Regions from separate parts of the Aeribacillus sp. FSL k6-2211 genome, predicted to be linked through region 1. Evidence: riboswitches for the same ligand, from Rfam matches in the RefSeq annotation. Region 1 holds a riboswitch; each other region holds the start of a gene.
The links. A riboswitch is a leader RNA that binds a small molecule or an ion and turns the genes downstream of it on or off. The one in region 1 is predicted to bind cobalamin.

Region 1 (4,918 bases):
CCTGTTATGTTAAGTCACGCTAACATTATTGCCAGGAATTCGTGAGTGTTTTCCTTATTTTTTGGGTTAAATCACAAAATGTGGTGATGAATCTGAAAAATTAATTATTCCAGAGACCATCACTGAACAGGAAAAAGATTTTCTGGCAAGATTAGTAGAAGCGGAAGCGAAAGGGGAGCCTTATAAAGGAAAAGTTGCTGTTGCTACGGTTGTGTTGAACAGAGTGGAAAGCAGCCTCTATCCGGACACAATTACAGAGGTTATTTATCAACCCGGACAATTTACAACTGTGCAAAACGGGGAAATTTACAAGCCGGCCAGTAAAGAATCTAAAAAGGCCGTTCATGAGGCCTTGGCTTTCCAAGGGTTGGGAAGAGGATCCCTTTATTTTTACAACCCTGAAAAAACTGATGATCAATGGGTGCGCTCCAAGTCAATAACGACTGTGATCGGTAATCACATTTTTGCAAAATAAAAGAAAGCCGCCGCAAATGGCGGCTTTTGTCATTCCAAATCACTAAATGAATGTTGCGGATGAATGAAATTGCATGGCGAATGGAGGACTGAGGCGTTACAAATGTTTGCATTTTCTTTTTCTGAGGCACCTTTTGGTATGGAGCAGATCACCTTGCTTGTCCATCGACAAAATAAATCGAATTTTGGCTTAAAATGACATGATAATCATGAATTCATTAAACAGCCAACAAAACATGCAAAAACGATTGTCTTTGCGGTTCGAAATATTGCCATGGACATTTCACAACCAACAAGTATCAAATCACTTTCCAAAGGAAAATATATAACTGGGAGGTGACAAACATGGCGCAGGACGTTTTGTGTGAGGTAAATAACTGCAAATATTGGGCGGAAGGGAATAAATGTGCAGCTGATGCCATTTATGTCGTAAGTCATTCAGGAAAAACGGCAAAAAATCAAAAGGAAACTGATTGCAAGACGTTTGAACCAGAAACATTTTAATAAAATAGAGAGCCGGAAGTTGGCTCTCTTTGTATTTTTGATAATCTTTTCATTTTTATACAACATCTTTTTGGAATTCAGATTATATTTGTTTGCTTATGGCTGATTGAGCAGCGTTCAATTGTTGAATTGCAAACTGCAAAATGGATAGGTAAATGGATAAAATCATTTCTCCGTAACGGCTGCCGGGAACGGCCCACTTCCCATTTAAATCTTTCCAGGTCGGGGCAGAACCTCGTTCCACATAAATAAATCTGGGATCGACAAGGGGGAACCCGGCTGGAAGAGGCTTCGTTGTGGCGTATGCATATAAATGTTGAAGATGGGCCAGAACCCCTTCTCTCGGAGTAGAAAAGCTTGCTCCTGTAACATTTGGACCGGTAGCTCCGATTCCGGCAAAATTGTTTTGATTGCGATTGACTACTCCCGTAAAACGGAAATAGTTCGTTTCATGAATTGCTTGTGCAAATGCGATGTCGCCGCGAATTCCGTAGGATTTGCTTAATTGTTCATACAAATCGCCCAGCTGAGGTGCGCTAGGATTTGTTTTTCCTACATATAAATCCAAGATTGTTCCCGATACGAGCGTTTCTCCTAAAATAGGGATATCCCTTGAATCGGGAGAAGGGGTTTTCGGTTGAAGTGTTGATGAACGAGATGAATCTGTCTTTTGGCCTGATTGTGCCGTTCCTTGTTCTGCAGGAGTTAATATAAATGCATCCTTGTATCCTAATTGAACAAGCCTTGCCAACTGGTCTTTTGCATTTTGCAAATTTTTAAATGCCCCTGTTTGAACGCGGAAATAACTTGTTCCGTCCACCATCGCAGCGGAAAGGAAACTATCAACATTTTTTCCTTTCAGTTCATTTATCAGCTTTTCTGCATTTTCTCGGTTTTTAAAGGAACCGGCAATGACTTTGTACATCCTGCTGCCTGCAGCTGGCGATGGCTGCGGAGTTGGGGTGGTGCGTGTCGACTTTTTGGGCAAATTAAGCGCTTTTCCGATTCCATCGGCTAAGCTTGCTGCATAGTCGCTCATAAAGTCAGACGATGTTAAAAGTTTGATGTCATTCGAATGGTCAATAAACAATGTTTCCAAAAGAACCGCAGGCATTTTTGTTTCTCTTAACACGTGAAAATTGGCGCTTTTTTTGCCCCGATCCTTTACGCTATATTTCGGACCGATAACGCTCATAATTTGATCATGGATGACGGACCGGTATTGGATCGTTCTTGGAGAGGCCCCTCCGTTATAAACATAGCTTTCAAAACCTGTTCCTCCGCCGGCATTAATATGAATGGAACAGAAAAAATCAACATTCTCTCGGTTAGCCATGGATGATCTTTCTGACAAACCGACTGTTCGATCGTCTGTGCGCGTCATGAGAACGTTGACTTGGTAATGTTCAAGTAAATGTTGTCTTGCCAAGAGGGCAATAGTCAACGTAAAATCTTCTTCCTCATAATTTCTATAGGTTGCGCCGGGATCGCTTCCTCCGTGGCCAGGGTCTAAAAGAACGGTTGTCACTGCAATATCCTCCTTCGTTTTCAAACATCCAATTCGCTTGTCTACAAATATTTTATTCAAGTAATGGAAAGGAAGTTCAAAAAAATTTTATTTTTAGCGAAAACTGTATCGAAATCCAAAACATTTAGGTCAATTTGTCGATTTTTTTCATTTTCTTCCTACCAGAATTCAATCAAATCATGTATAATACATTTCGTCATAACATTATACCGAAAAGCAAACAGGTGCCGGCACATAGCTGCCAGCTTAAAAGGGAAGTTTGGTGAAAATCCAACGCGGTCCCGCCACTGTGAATGGGAGCAACCTGGGAAAACCACTGTTTCAACGGGAAGGTCCAGGAAGCGATGACCATGAGCCAGGAGACCTGCCTGTTTGAGCACACCTAAAACCCTACGCGGATAGGGAGGTGTTTGAAAACAATACATATGTACGTTTTCAGACATCTTCTTATCGAATTCAAGAAGATGTTTTTTATTGGAGGAGGAAAATGATGAAAAAATTATCTGCACTATTTTTAGCCTTATTACTTCTATTTGGAATTGCGGCTGGATGCGGCCAACAAAATACATCAGAGCCGTCTGAAAACAAAAGCAATCAAAAGACGGAAGAGACGGCTTCACAATTTCCGGTGAAGGTCAAGGACGGTTTAGGAAATGAGGTGACGGTAAGCGAAAAACCGGAGCGGATTGTTTCGCTAATTCCAAGCAATACTGAAATTGCCTATGCTTTAGGGTTGGGTGAACAAATTGTCGGTGTAAGTGATAATGACAACTATCCGGAAGATGTTCAAAACAAAGAAAAGGTTGGCGGGATGGAATTTAATGTTGAAAAAATTATTTCTTTAAAACCGGATCTTGTTTTAGCGCATGCTTCCAGCGCCCATAACTCGCAGGAAGGGCTGAAGCAGCTGAAAGATGCGGGAATAAATGTTTTTGTAGTCGAAGATGCCCAATCATTTGATAAAGTGTATGACTCCATCCAAACAATCGGCAAAATTACAGGGACAAGTGACAAAGCCGAAGATATTGTGGCTGAAATGAAAACGAAACTGGCGGATATTCAAGAAAAAGGAAAAACGATTCCGGATGATCAAAAAGTGTCTGTTTTTGTCGAAGTGAATCCCGCACCACAAATCTATACGACGGGAAAAGGAACGTTTATGGATGAAATGCTAACGATCATTGGAGCAAAAAATGCAGCGGGCGATCAAGAAGGCTGGCCGCAAATGACGGAAGAAGCCGTTGTAAAACTGAACCCAGACGTCATTGTGACGACATACGGCTATTACGTCGATAAAGCTGTTGACCAGGTGTTGGCACGCAAAGGATGGGAAAATGTATCAGCGGTGAAAAATAAACGGGTTTACGATGTGCATTCCGACTTGGTGAGCCGCCCAGGCCCAAGATTGGTTGAAGGAGTAGAAGAACTTGCGAAAGCAATTTATCCGGATGTCTACAAAAAATAAACATGTGGTCGCCTATACGGCGACCGCTTGTTTTCTTATTTTTTCCGTCTTTTTAGGAATTTCTATCGGAACGTTTCACATCACGTTTAAGGATATTTTCCAAATAATTTTCAATCAACTGTTCTATACCGGTTTGGCGCCGGACATTGATGAAAGCATGAAAAGCATTGTGCTTGATATTCGACTTCCTCGTGTCGTTTTAGCCGGACTTGTCGGAGCCTCGCTTGCAATGGCGGGGGCTTGTTATCAAGGGCTTTTGCAAAACCCTTTGGCAGATCCTTATACGCTCGGTGTTTCATCAGGTTCTTCTTTAGGTGCTGTACTTGTTCTTTTTTTCGGCATTCAAATTCCTTTTTTCGGCTCATTCACTTTGCCGGTTGTCAGCATTTTTACGGGTTTTTTAACGATTTTGGCTGTGATTTTGTTCGCCAATTTCATTGAAAAAACGATGAGGATTGAAACGATTGTGCTGACCGGAATTATTTTAAGTTCCTTTTTAAGTGCTTTCATTTCATTAATGATTGCCCTGACAGGCGAAGAATTGCGACAAATTGTCAACTGGTTGTTAGGAAGCGTTGCGATGCGCGGCTGGGGATACGTATTGATGCTTTTGCCGTTTTTTTTAATCGGGTCCATTTTGATTTTTGTAAACGGAACAGAATTAAACGCTCTGTCCTTTGGCGAAGAAAAGGCGAAGCAGCTTGGGGTCCATGTAAAAAGGAGAAAGCTGTTTATTTTAGCATCATCCTCTTGTTTAGCCGGTGCGGCCGTTGCCATCAGCGGAACGATTGGGTTTGTCGGTCTTGTCATCCCGCATGTAAACAGGCTGCTTTGGGGAAGTGATTATCGCCATCTTCTCCCTCTGTCCGCCATTTTTGGCGCCGCTTTTTTAATTTTGGCGGATCTCGTTTCAAGAACGATCGTGTCGCCGACAGAACTTCCGATCG
Region 2 (4,918 bases), 1.6 Mb from region 1:
ACAGTCAATAAAAGATTAAAATTTTGTAAAAAAATCGCCATCAATCCGACACAAAACAGGAAATCATGTGAATCGAAAGGAATGATTGCCTCTATTGCTAATAGACGCATAAGAAAAACCGGGCGAAAAACATCAACGCCCGGTTTTTCTATTCGCACACATCGGTCTTTTTGTTTTCTACATACTATACGATCGGAAAATCAGCTAATTTCTAAATCTATCCATTTTTAACAAAAGCGGATAATCTCATTGTTTCCATGTTCCCAAAATTGATTTCCATTTATTTCATCAAACAATTTGTCCATACCGCAACAGAGACAACTTGGCAAGAAACTGTTCATATTATTTTAAGTTATAGCCTTTTCTTTCCACAAATTGTTTCATATACATTCTCACCGGATTTGAAAGAGCGCGAGCCATTTGCCCTGTCCAAGTATCTTTGCGGACACCATTTGTACGTTTTTCATAATATTTGGATACTATTTGATTATATTCAAGAAGCCCCTGTTTATATATTTCTTCGTTTTGCTCATATTCTTCCTCATGATAAACATGATGTAAAGGCAATCGGGGTTTTTTTCCGGTATCAACGGCCGGATAGCCGACCGTTATGGCAAAAAGCGGGATGACCCGATCAGGAACTTTTAGCAGCGCCGAAACATCCTCTAAATTGTTGCGAATTCCGCCAATATAACAAATGCCAAGCCCCATGGACTCAGCGGCTAATGCAGCATTTTGCGCGGCCAATGCCGCATCAATAAGCGCAACCATAAATTTTTCTGTGCTTTCCAAGGATACCGTCACGTCTTTATCTTCCATTTCGCCTATTAGTTCGTGCCGGTGCAGATCTGCGCAAAAAACAAATAAATGGCCGCTTTTTTCCACATAGTCTTGGTTCCCCGCCAGTTCCGCAAGTTTTTTTTTCGTTTCCGGATTTTTCACCCCAATGATTGAGTAAGCTTGTATGTAACTTGAAGTCGAGGCCGATTGGGCACATTCCACAATTAAGCGTATTTGTTCATCCGTAAGCGGCCGATCTTCAAATTTTCGAACGGATCGATGGTTTAAAATGGTTTCGATCACTTTATTCATCATCATCATCCTTTCTTTTATATTCTTTTCTCAAAGTTTAACTTTTTTAGACGCCCATTTCATCGATTTTGTTTTTCGGCCAAGCAAAATGTGAAACGTAAGGATTTGGCCGTAATCGAGAGCATTTATAAGGATTTCTTATAAAAAATAAAATAAATTGAATAAAAAAGCTTATTACGACAAATTAATCTGAAAAATTAAACTTTCTATCAATTTTGTTTAAAGATATAATAAAATGTAATCTTTTTTAAAGGGGGATTTGATGAAGAATCGAAACATTATGGATTGGCCGACCTTTATCGGGGCGCTGCTTTTGCTGTTAATTGTAGCCGCTCCATTAGCAGTATTCCCTGAACAAGGCGAAGCCATTGTATTAGCTGCCAGCAGCTTTTTAACACAAAAATTTGGAATATTGTATTTAATCATGGGTGCAGCAGTATTGATTTTTATTCTTTATGTTTCTTTTAGCCGATACGGAAAAATCAAACTGGGGGATCCTTTAGAAAAGGCTGAGTTTCCGACATTATCTTGGGCAGCTATGCTTTTTTGCGCTGGAATTGGATCAAGTGTTCTTTATTGGGGAACGATTGAATGGGCTTACTACTATACGGGACCTCCATTTGGCATCGAACCTAGATCAAAAGAAGCCGTTGAATGGGCGGCCGCATATGGAATTTTTCATTGGGGACCGACGGCATGGGCCATCTATTGCCTCCCTGCCCTGCCAATCAGCTATTTCTATTATGTAAAGAAAAAACCGGTGTTAAAAGTAAGCGAAGCGTGCCGGCCTCTCATTGGCAAAAAAGCAGATGGACCAATAGGCAAAATCATTGATGTCTTGTTTATGTTTGGTTTGCTGGGCGGAGCTGGAACGACACTCGCTTTAGGGACGCCGCTCATTACAGAAGGAATTCATGAACTTTCCGGCATCGAACCTTCGATGACACTCCAAACAGTGGTTTTGCTTATTTGTACATTGATCTTCGCAGCAAGCGCTTACTCCGGTTTGCGGAAAGGCATTAAAATTTTGAGCGACATCAACCTATGGCTTGCCGTATTATTGTTGGTGTTTGTCTTCCTTGCCGGCCCGACCGTCTTTCTGGCGGAAACGGCCGTCAACAGCATCGGCATCATGCTTGATCATTACATGCGGATGTCTTTATGGACTGAACCTTTTAACAGTTTAGGACCGTTTGAACGAACAGGCTTTCCGGAATCATGGACGGTATTTTATTGGGCTTGGTGGCTCGTGTACGCTCCATTTGTCGGCTTGTTCGTCGCTAAAATTTCAAAAGGACGCACTGTCCGCGAAATGACGCTCGGAACAGTAGTATATGGAACGCTCGGCTGCATTCTCTTTTTTGGGATTTTAGGAAACTTTGGATTATTTTTAGAACTGACAGGCCAATACCATGTAACAGCTACATTAGATGAACATGGCGGATCAGCAGCCATTATCGGAATATTGAAACAATTGCCGTTAAGCAACATTGTGATTGCCGTATTTACTGTGCTTGCCGTGATCTTTTTAGCAACAACGTTTGATTCAAGCTCTTATATTTTAGCATCTGTTGTCCAAAAAGAAGTTGCCGATGAACCTTTGCGATGGAACCGTTTATTTTGGGCTTTTGCTCTTTCCGTTTTGCCGCTTATTTTAATGTACCTCGGCGGATTGTCCACATTGCAGACTGTTAGCATTATTGGCGGTTTCCCTTTGTTGTTTATTTTTGTCCTTTTAGCCGGTTCTTTTATCAAAGCGGCAAACCAAGATTTTTATTCCAGTAAATCTCAATTATTTAAAATGTATCCTAAAAAGAAAGGCGTGAAAAGAAACCTTCTCTCGAAATAACTGTTTTCCGGAAAAATCCCAACCGCTGTAAAGACCCGCAGAAAACCTTTATGTTCTGGCGGGTTTTTGTCATGTAAAGCGGAAGAAATCGCAAGCCATCTACTTTCCTAAAAAATTTTTCTTTTTAATTGCAAATGTGGTGTTGAAAAATAAAAAAAAATCCTCTATTCTGATAATTATAGTTTCATATGTGTACCAGCAACAGGTGCGTCATATTGCAGCCGCAATATGCGCTTAAAAGGGAAGTTTGGTGAAATTCCAACACGGTCGCGCCACTGTGATGGGGAGCTTTTGATCATCAGCCACTGTTTCTGCCAGAGAAATGGGAAGGAGATCAAAAGCGTTGAACCTAAGTCAGGAGACCTGCCTGTTGTATGCACTACGACCTACGCGTCATAGGGAGGAGTGAGAAGCCATGTTCATGTTGAAACCATTTGGGTGCCTCAACACGAGCTAGGATATCCAGTCCCTCTTTTATTAGCGTAAAGAGGGCTTTTTTATTGTGTTGAGCAAAAATCAAATGGGAGGTTTTCGTAATGGCAGCCATTAGTTCAAATCTTGGCTATCCGCGAATTGGCGAACGCCGGGAATGGAAAAAAGCTTTGGAATTATTTTGGAATGGAGACATTTCTGAAAGCAGCTTACTGGAAACGTTGAAAAAGATCCGTCTTTCCAACTTAAAGAAACAGCATGAAAGCGGAATTGAGCTGATTCCCATAGGAGATTTTTCGTTTTATGACCACGTTCTCGATACTGCTTTCATGTTTGGATATATTCCTTCGAGGTTCCAGCATATGGATCCCCGTTCCATCAAAACATATTTCGCAATGGCAAGGGGATCCGAAGAAGCCGAGGCTTTAGAAATGACAAAATGGTTTGATACAAATTATCATTATATCGTTCCGGAACTGGAAAATAAGCCGCCTGCTTTTTTGGAAAACCGTCTGCTCAAGCTTTACAATGAAGCAAAAGACGAACTAAATATTGAGACAAAACCTGTTGTTTTAGGGCCGATTACTTTTTTAATGCTGGCGAAAAAATATGAAAAACGAGATTTTTATAAGCATTTATCTGCTTTCATCCCAGTTTATATTCAATTGTTGACAGAGTTGCATCAAGCAGGCGCAAAGTGGGTGCAAATCGATGAGCCTGTTCTCGTTCAGGAAATTGATGAGTCATTGATTCCGTTGTTTAAAGAAGTGTATGAAGCTTTTCACGAAGCGAATCCATCTTTGAACATACTGTTGCAAACTTATTTTGAAAGTCTTTCTCACTATCAACATATCGTTTCATTGCCTGTTGCTGCTATCGGTCTTGATTTTGTACATGATGGGGGAGCCAACAGTGCAAACATCCAAAAATTCGGGTTTCCAAAAGACAAAATATTGGCTGCCGGTTTAATCAGCGGCCGCAACATATGGAGGGCATCATTAGAAGAAAAAGCAAGCAAAATTGATTTTCTCGCTCAGCATGTTGATGTTGATCGATTGATCATTCAACCTTCCTGCAGCTTGCTCCATGTGCCGGTTACCGTAAAAAATGAACACGAATTGCCGGAAATTTTAAAAAATGCTCTCTCCTTTGCAGACGAAAAATTAAGTGAAGTCCATCAGCTGACACAATATGCAAAAGGTGAATTAAGTATAAGCGATTTACGATACGATGACCGTTATTACACGCAATTTATGAATTCTGATTTTCGGACAAACCGAAACGTGCAAGAGGCAGCCGCCAAGATTGAATCCTACCCGACGAACCGTGTGGACTTTTCTGTTCGGCGCAAGCTGCATAAAAATAGATGGAACTTGCCAATTCTACCGACAACAACGATCGGCAGCTTTCCGCAAACGAAAGAAATCCGCCAAACCCGTTTAAAATGGCGGAAAGGCGAATACACAAACGAGCAATATGAGTCTATTATCAAAGATGAAATCAAAAAATGGATTGATATTCAGGAACAGCTTGAACTTGATGTAT
Region 3 (4,918 bases), 1.7 Mb from region 1:
ATTTTCCGTTCACTATTGCTGTTGAACGGTTTGGTGCATCAGGATCCATAATAATTCGTTTTGTTAATGTTTGCTCCATATTAATTCCTCCTTAACTTGCACATGATTCACATTCATAAATGTCGCTTGATGTCGAACGGACATAATACGTTGTTTTCAATCCGGATTTCCAAGCAGTCAAATGAAGCTCCAGCAATTCTTTCGCTTTGATCGTGTTTAGAACGTAAAAGTTGAACGAAATGGACTGGTCAATATGTTTCTGGCGCACCGCATTTTGTTTAATGCTCCATGTTTGGTCGATCAAATAAGCGGATTTATAATACCAAGTCGTTTTTGCATTTAAGTCCGGAACAGTAACTGGAATTTTGTAGTCTTTCTTTTCCTCTGAATAAACTTTTTGGAAAATTGGATCGATGCTTGCTGTGCTTCCGGCTATAATGGAGGTCGATGCGTTCGGTGCGACCGCCATTAAATAGCTGTTGCGGATGCCAAAAGTCTGCACCTTTTCCTTTAATTCCTGCCATTTTTTTGACGTATAACCGCGGATCTCAAAATATCGGCCCGTATCCCACTCCGAGCCTTTAAAGAGAGGGTATGCGCCTTTTTCTTTTGCGAGCTCCATACTCGACTGAATGGTTAAATACGCAATTTTTTCATATAATTGATCGACAAATTGGACTGCCTCGTTACTTTCCCATGCAATTTCCTTTAGTGCAAATAAATGATGCATGCCAAACGTTCCAAGACCGATTGCACGGTATTTTTCATTTGTAAGCTTCGCCTGTAATACCGGAATGCTGTTTAAATCGATGACGTTGTCCAGCATCCGCACTTGAATAGGGATTAATCGTTCCAGAACATTATCAGTGACAGCCCGTGCCAAATTGATGGAAGAAAGGTTGCAGACGACGAAATCGCCGGGCTTTTTCACAATGACAATTTTTCCATCTTCGACATATTGTTCTTCAACAGTTGTTGAGCTTTGATTTTGCGCAATCTCTGTGCATAAATTGCTGCAATAAATCATGCCGGCATGCTTGTTTGCGTTTTTCCGATTCACTTCATCACGATAAAACATAAAAGGCGTTCCCGTTTCAAGCTGGCTGATCATAATCCGTTTCATTATTTCAATCGCAGGCACTTTTTCTTTAGATAAGGATGGATGATTCACACACTCAAAATATTTTTCCCGAAAGCTGCCGTTACCTTTTTCTTCATCATAAAAATCTTCCAGATTGAATCCCATGACTTTGCGAACTTCGTGGGGATCGAACAAATACCAGTCTCCGCGCTTTTCAACTTGTTCCATAAATAGATCAGGAATGCATACACCTGTAAATAAATCATGGGTGCGCAGCCGTTCATCTCCGTTATTTAATTTTGCATCAAGGAAAGCGAAAATATCTTTATGCCAAACATCCAAATAAACGGCAATTGCTCCTTTTCTTTGGCCGAGCTGGTCGACGCTCACCGCCGTATTATTTAATTGCTTCATCCAAGGAATGACACCTGATGAAACTCCTTTGAACCCCCGGATATCGCTTCCGCGGCTTCTGATTTTCCCCAAATACACTCCAATGCCTCCGCCGCTTTTAGAAACATTGGCAATATCAGTGTTCGAATCATAAATGCCTTGAAGGCTGTCGTCTACCGTATCAATAAAGCAGCTTGAAAGCTGACCGACTGATTTTCCTGCATTAGCCAATGTCGGTGTTGCAACCGTCATATATAAATGGCTCAATGCCCAATACGCTTCCTTTACAAGATGCAAACGTTTGGATGGATGCTCTTTCATCATTAACGTCATAGCGATGATCATAAAACGTTCCTGTGGAAGCTCAAATGTTCGTTTATGAAAATCTTTAGCTAAATACCGGTCGTAAAGGGTCCTTAATCCGATGTATGTAAACAGCTTGTCCTTCTCAGGATCAATGGCATTTCCCAGCTCCATAATTTCCTCTTTTGAATAATGCTCTAGCAAAAGAGGGCTGTAGATTCCAAGATCGGTTAATGTTTCGATTAACAAATAAAAATCGCCGTAGCCCGGTTGGTTGTAATTTCTGTTTTGGCTCGCTTCATGGTAAATTTTTTCAAGAAATACGTGTGCAGCTAAAAAAGTCCAATCCGGCTCACTTTCCGAAATGTTTGCTAAAGCTTCAATAATCAGCAGGTTTGTAAATTTTTCAAGATCATCAATCTGCTGGTATTGTAAGGTTGTCAGCACTCTTTCGCTGTATTCATGAAAGGAAAGGGACGGAAACTTTTCTTCAAGCTGCCTTAGATAAAGTTCCAAATCGCTCCTGTTAAAATGATTTTGAAAAACCTCGTATAGATTTAATGCTTTCGTAATATTCATCAAACATCCTCCTTATCAAAATAAAAAACCGCTCAGGAAGCTGAGCGGATCAAACGATGATTAAAAAGGAGGCAGTTTACAAGGCGAAACTACTCCATTCAAACCATCGTTTCATCTTCCCAACCCCCGAAGAATTAGAAACGTTCGGACAAAGGCAGGTCTCCTGACTCGTGCTTCATCCTACTTTGAATCCTTCCCATACGAAACGTACAGTGGATTATTCATTTCGTAGCACTCACAGTTGCGGGGACAGTTCCGGATTCTCACCGGATTCCCTTTTAAGCTGAAAACAGCACCTTTGTCGTTAGGTTTTCAATATATAGTATTTAATTGTTTTTGATTACACAATATATAGATTTTTGATGTTATATATTCATCATAATCGTACTTGGCGAAAATTGCAATAAAAAAGTGAGGCTGATTGAAATTTTGCAACCTCACGAAACAATTAATGAAACTGAATATCAATTTTCTTTTTGTTGTTTTCGGTTTGTTTTGGAATACGGATTTCCAAAACGCCATTTTTATATGTCGCGCTCACTTCTTCTTCTTTTACATTTGCCGGCAATGCAACAGCGCGGTGAAACCGCCCTACAAACCGTTCGCGTCTATGCATTTCTTCTTCCTTTACTTCTTTGCTTCTTTGAATTGTGCCGCTGATCGTAAGAACGTTGCGATCAAGATGAATGTCAACGTCTTCCTTTTTTTCAAGGCCGGGCAAATCACAAGTAACAATTACTTCATTAGCAGTTTCATGAATATCAAGCCGGGGGGTATTCATAGTCTCAAAGTTTTCAAAAAAATGCGGGAAGCTTTCAGAAAAAACGCGATTCATGTTTCGTCTAAATTGGTTGATCTCAGAAAAAGGATCGTAAGGAATGAGAGCCATATGATTGTTCCTCCTTTGATTTTTTTACAGAAAATATTATTTGTGTTGAGAAGAGAAATATACATATAGCAAAGTTTAAATTACTGTTTTTAATCATAAAAATATAAATAAGTCCGCTGCATCCAAATCGTTTCGTGTTTGTTGCTTTTAAAAGCACAACCTAGCAAAACTTGGTGAACGAATGGACAGCATATTGTTGTTATTAGACAAGAGTTTACATACGAAGAAAATTAAGTAAGCTGCTTAATTGCAGCCATGCTGGGAATTAACAGATCAAGCTGGATAAATTCACAATGATTGAAAACTGCTGTTGGACAACTTTATAAATTTAAAAATTATTCTTTGTTGCATATGTTACTGATAGTGGTAAAAAACTTAAAACAAAAATAATTAGAGTAGATGATAATTATTTAGTTGTATTTGTGAAAAATATTCCGGAAGGATTCATTGTATTATCTACAACAATTTTTCCAAAATACATTCACCCAGAAATTGAAGTAAGTAATGATGGTACTGTCAAGAATTTTGTGTAATGTAAGATAGATAGGGCATCTCTGAAATGGATTTAGAATAGAGAGGGCCTGTTTCTTCCACACAGGAGACTGAATATTCAGTCTCCTGTGTGGAAAGGGAGATCCCATCATCAATTTACATTATTTGGTTAATCATAACGTTCTTCAAACATTCGCTGGAGGGCTTCATGAGTTTCGGAAAATCCTCGCAACTTTCGCCCTGCCCATTTCTCATTAAAGTCTTGGATGGTCAAATACATGACTTTTTCCGCGGCTTCTAAACTGCTCAAACTGTTCATCGGCTTTAGACGTTTCCGAATCTCCTTGATCGTTCGTTCGATGGCATTGGTCGGATACTGCTTGGATCATTCATAAAGGTAAGAAGGACATCCAACTCATTTCCCCACGATTGCACTCTCGGATACTTGCTCGACCATTTTGACTCAAACTGGTGAAACATCTCCAGTGCAATTTTTTTATTCGGAGATCGATAAATGAGTTTCAAATCTTCCACCATTTCGAATTGGTCTTTTTTCCGTACACGACTGAGTGTGTTACGGACTTTGTGAACGACACAACGCTGCACATCGGCTTTCGGATAAATAGCTTTAAAGGCTTCTTCCAGCCCCGTTAGTTCATCGAATACGCTCAGAAGCACTTCCTTTACGCCTCTGTTATATAGTTGTTGGAGAATCTCCTGCCATCCATAGGCGCTTTCCTTTCCTCCTACGAAAAAATCAAGAATTTCCCGATATCCTTCTTCGTTTACACCTAACAACACATACATGACCTCTTTTTCTACCGTATCTCGACGAAGTTTTACGTACAACCCATCCAAATATAAGACGGAATAACGCTTATGTAGAGGACGAGTGTGCCATTTCTCGATGTATTCCTTCACGACATCGGTCATACGACTGATCGTTGCAGGAGAATAAGCATTCCAAAAATTCGTTCAATAAACTTGCCAATCTCCCGCGTACTCATGCCACTTTGATACATCTTGATGACAGCTTCTCCGAGCCAGCCGGTATGACGTTGGTAAGGGGCAAACAGCTGCGTTTGAATTCCCCGTTTCAGTCTCTTGGGACCAAAAGACCTTCAATCCGGCCATATTGCGTATCTAGATTTCGTTGATAGTAACCGTTTCTCATATTCGAC

Region 2: another riboswitch for cobalamin. It lies ahead of metE (5-methyltetrahydropteroyltriglutamate--homocysteine S-methyltransferase); the one in region 1 lies ahead of NSU19_RS07130 (ABC transporter substrate-binding protein).
Region 3: another riboswitch for cobalamin. It lies ahead of NSU19_RS15170 (ribonucleoside-diphosphate reductase subunit alpha); the one in region 1 lies ahead of NSU19_RS07130 (ABC transporter substrate-binding protein).

The regions. Positions count from the first base shown of each region.
Region 1 is NZ_CP150190.1:1,452,873-1,457,790, forward strand. It holds partial or broken gene NSU19_RS07115 (cell wall hydrolase) at 95-475, shown strand; gene NSU19_RS07120 (DUF1540 domain-containing protein) at 820-978, shown strand; gene NSU19_RS07125 (N-acetylmuramoyl-L-alanine amidase) at 1,061-2,506, opposite strand; cobalamin riboswitch at 2,712-2,893, shown strand; gene NSU19_RS07130 (ABC transporter substrate-binding protein) at 2,997-3,971, shown strand; gene NSU19_RS07135 (iron ABC transporter permease) at 3,934-4,918, shown strand, end outside.
Region 2 is NZ_CP150190.1:3,971,618-3,976,535, forward strand. It holds gene nfsA (oxygen-insensitive NADPH nitroreductase) at 343-1,092, opposite strand; gene NSU19_RS19075 (BCCT family transporter) at 1,355-2,941, shown strand; cobalamin riboswitch at 3,128-3,327, shown strand; gene metE (5-methyltetrahydropteroyltriglutamate--homocysteine S-methyltransferase) at 3,478-4,918, shown strand, end outside.
Region 3 is NZ_CP150190.1:3,141,935-3,146,852, reverse strand. It holds gene NSU19_RS15175 (ribonucleotide-diphosphate reductase subunit beta) at 1-79, opposite strand, end outside; gene NSU19_RS15170 (ribonucleoside-diphosphate reductase subunit alpha) at 92-2,356, opposite strand; cobalamin riboswitch at 2,492-2,671, opposite strand; gene NSU19_RS15165 (Hsp20/alpha crystallin family protein) at 2,805-3,245, opposite strand; partial or broken gene NSU19_RS15160 (IS256 family transposase) at 3,907-4,918, opposite strand, start outside.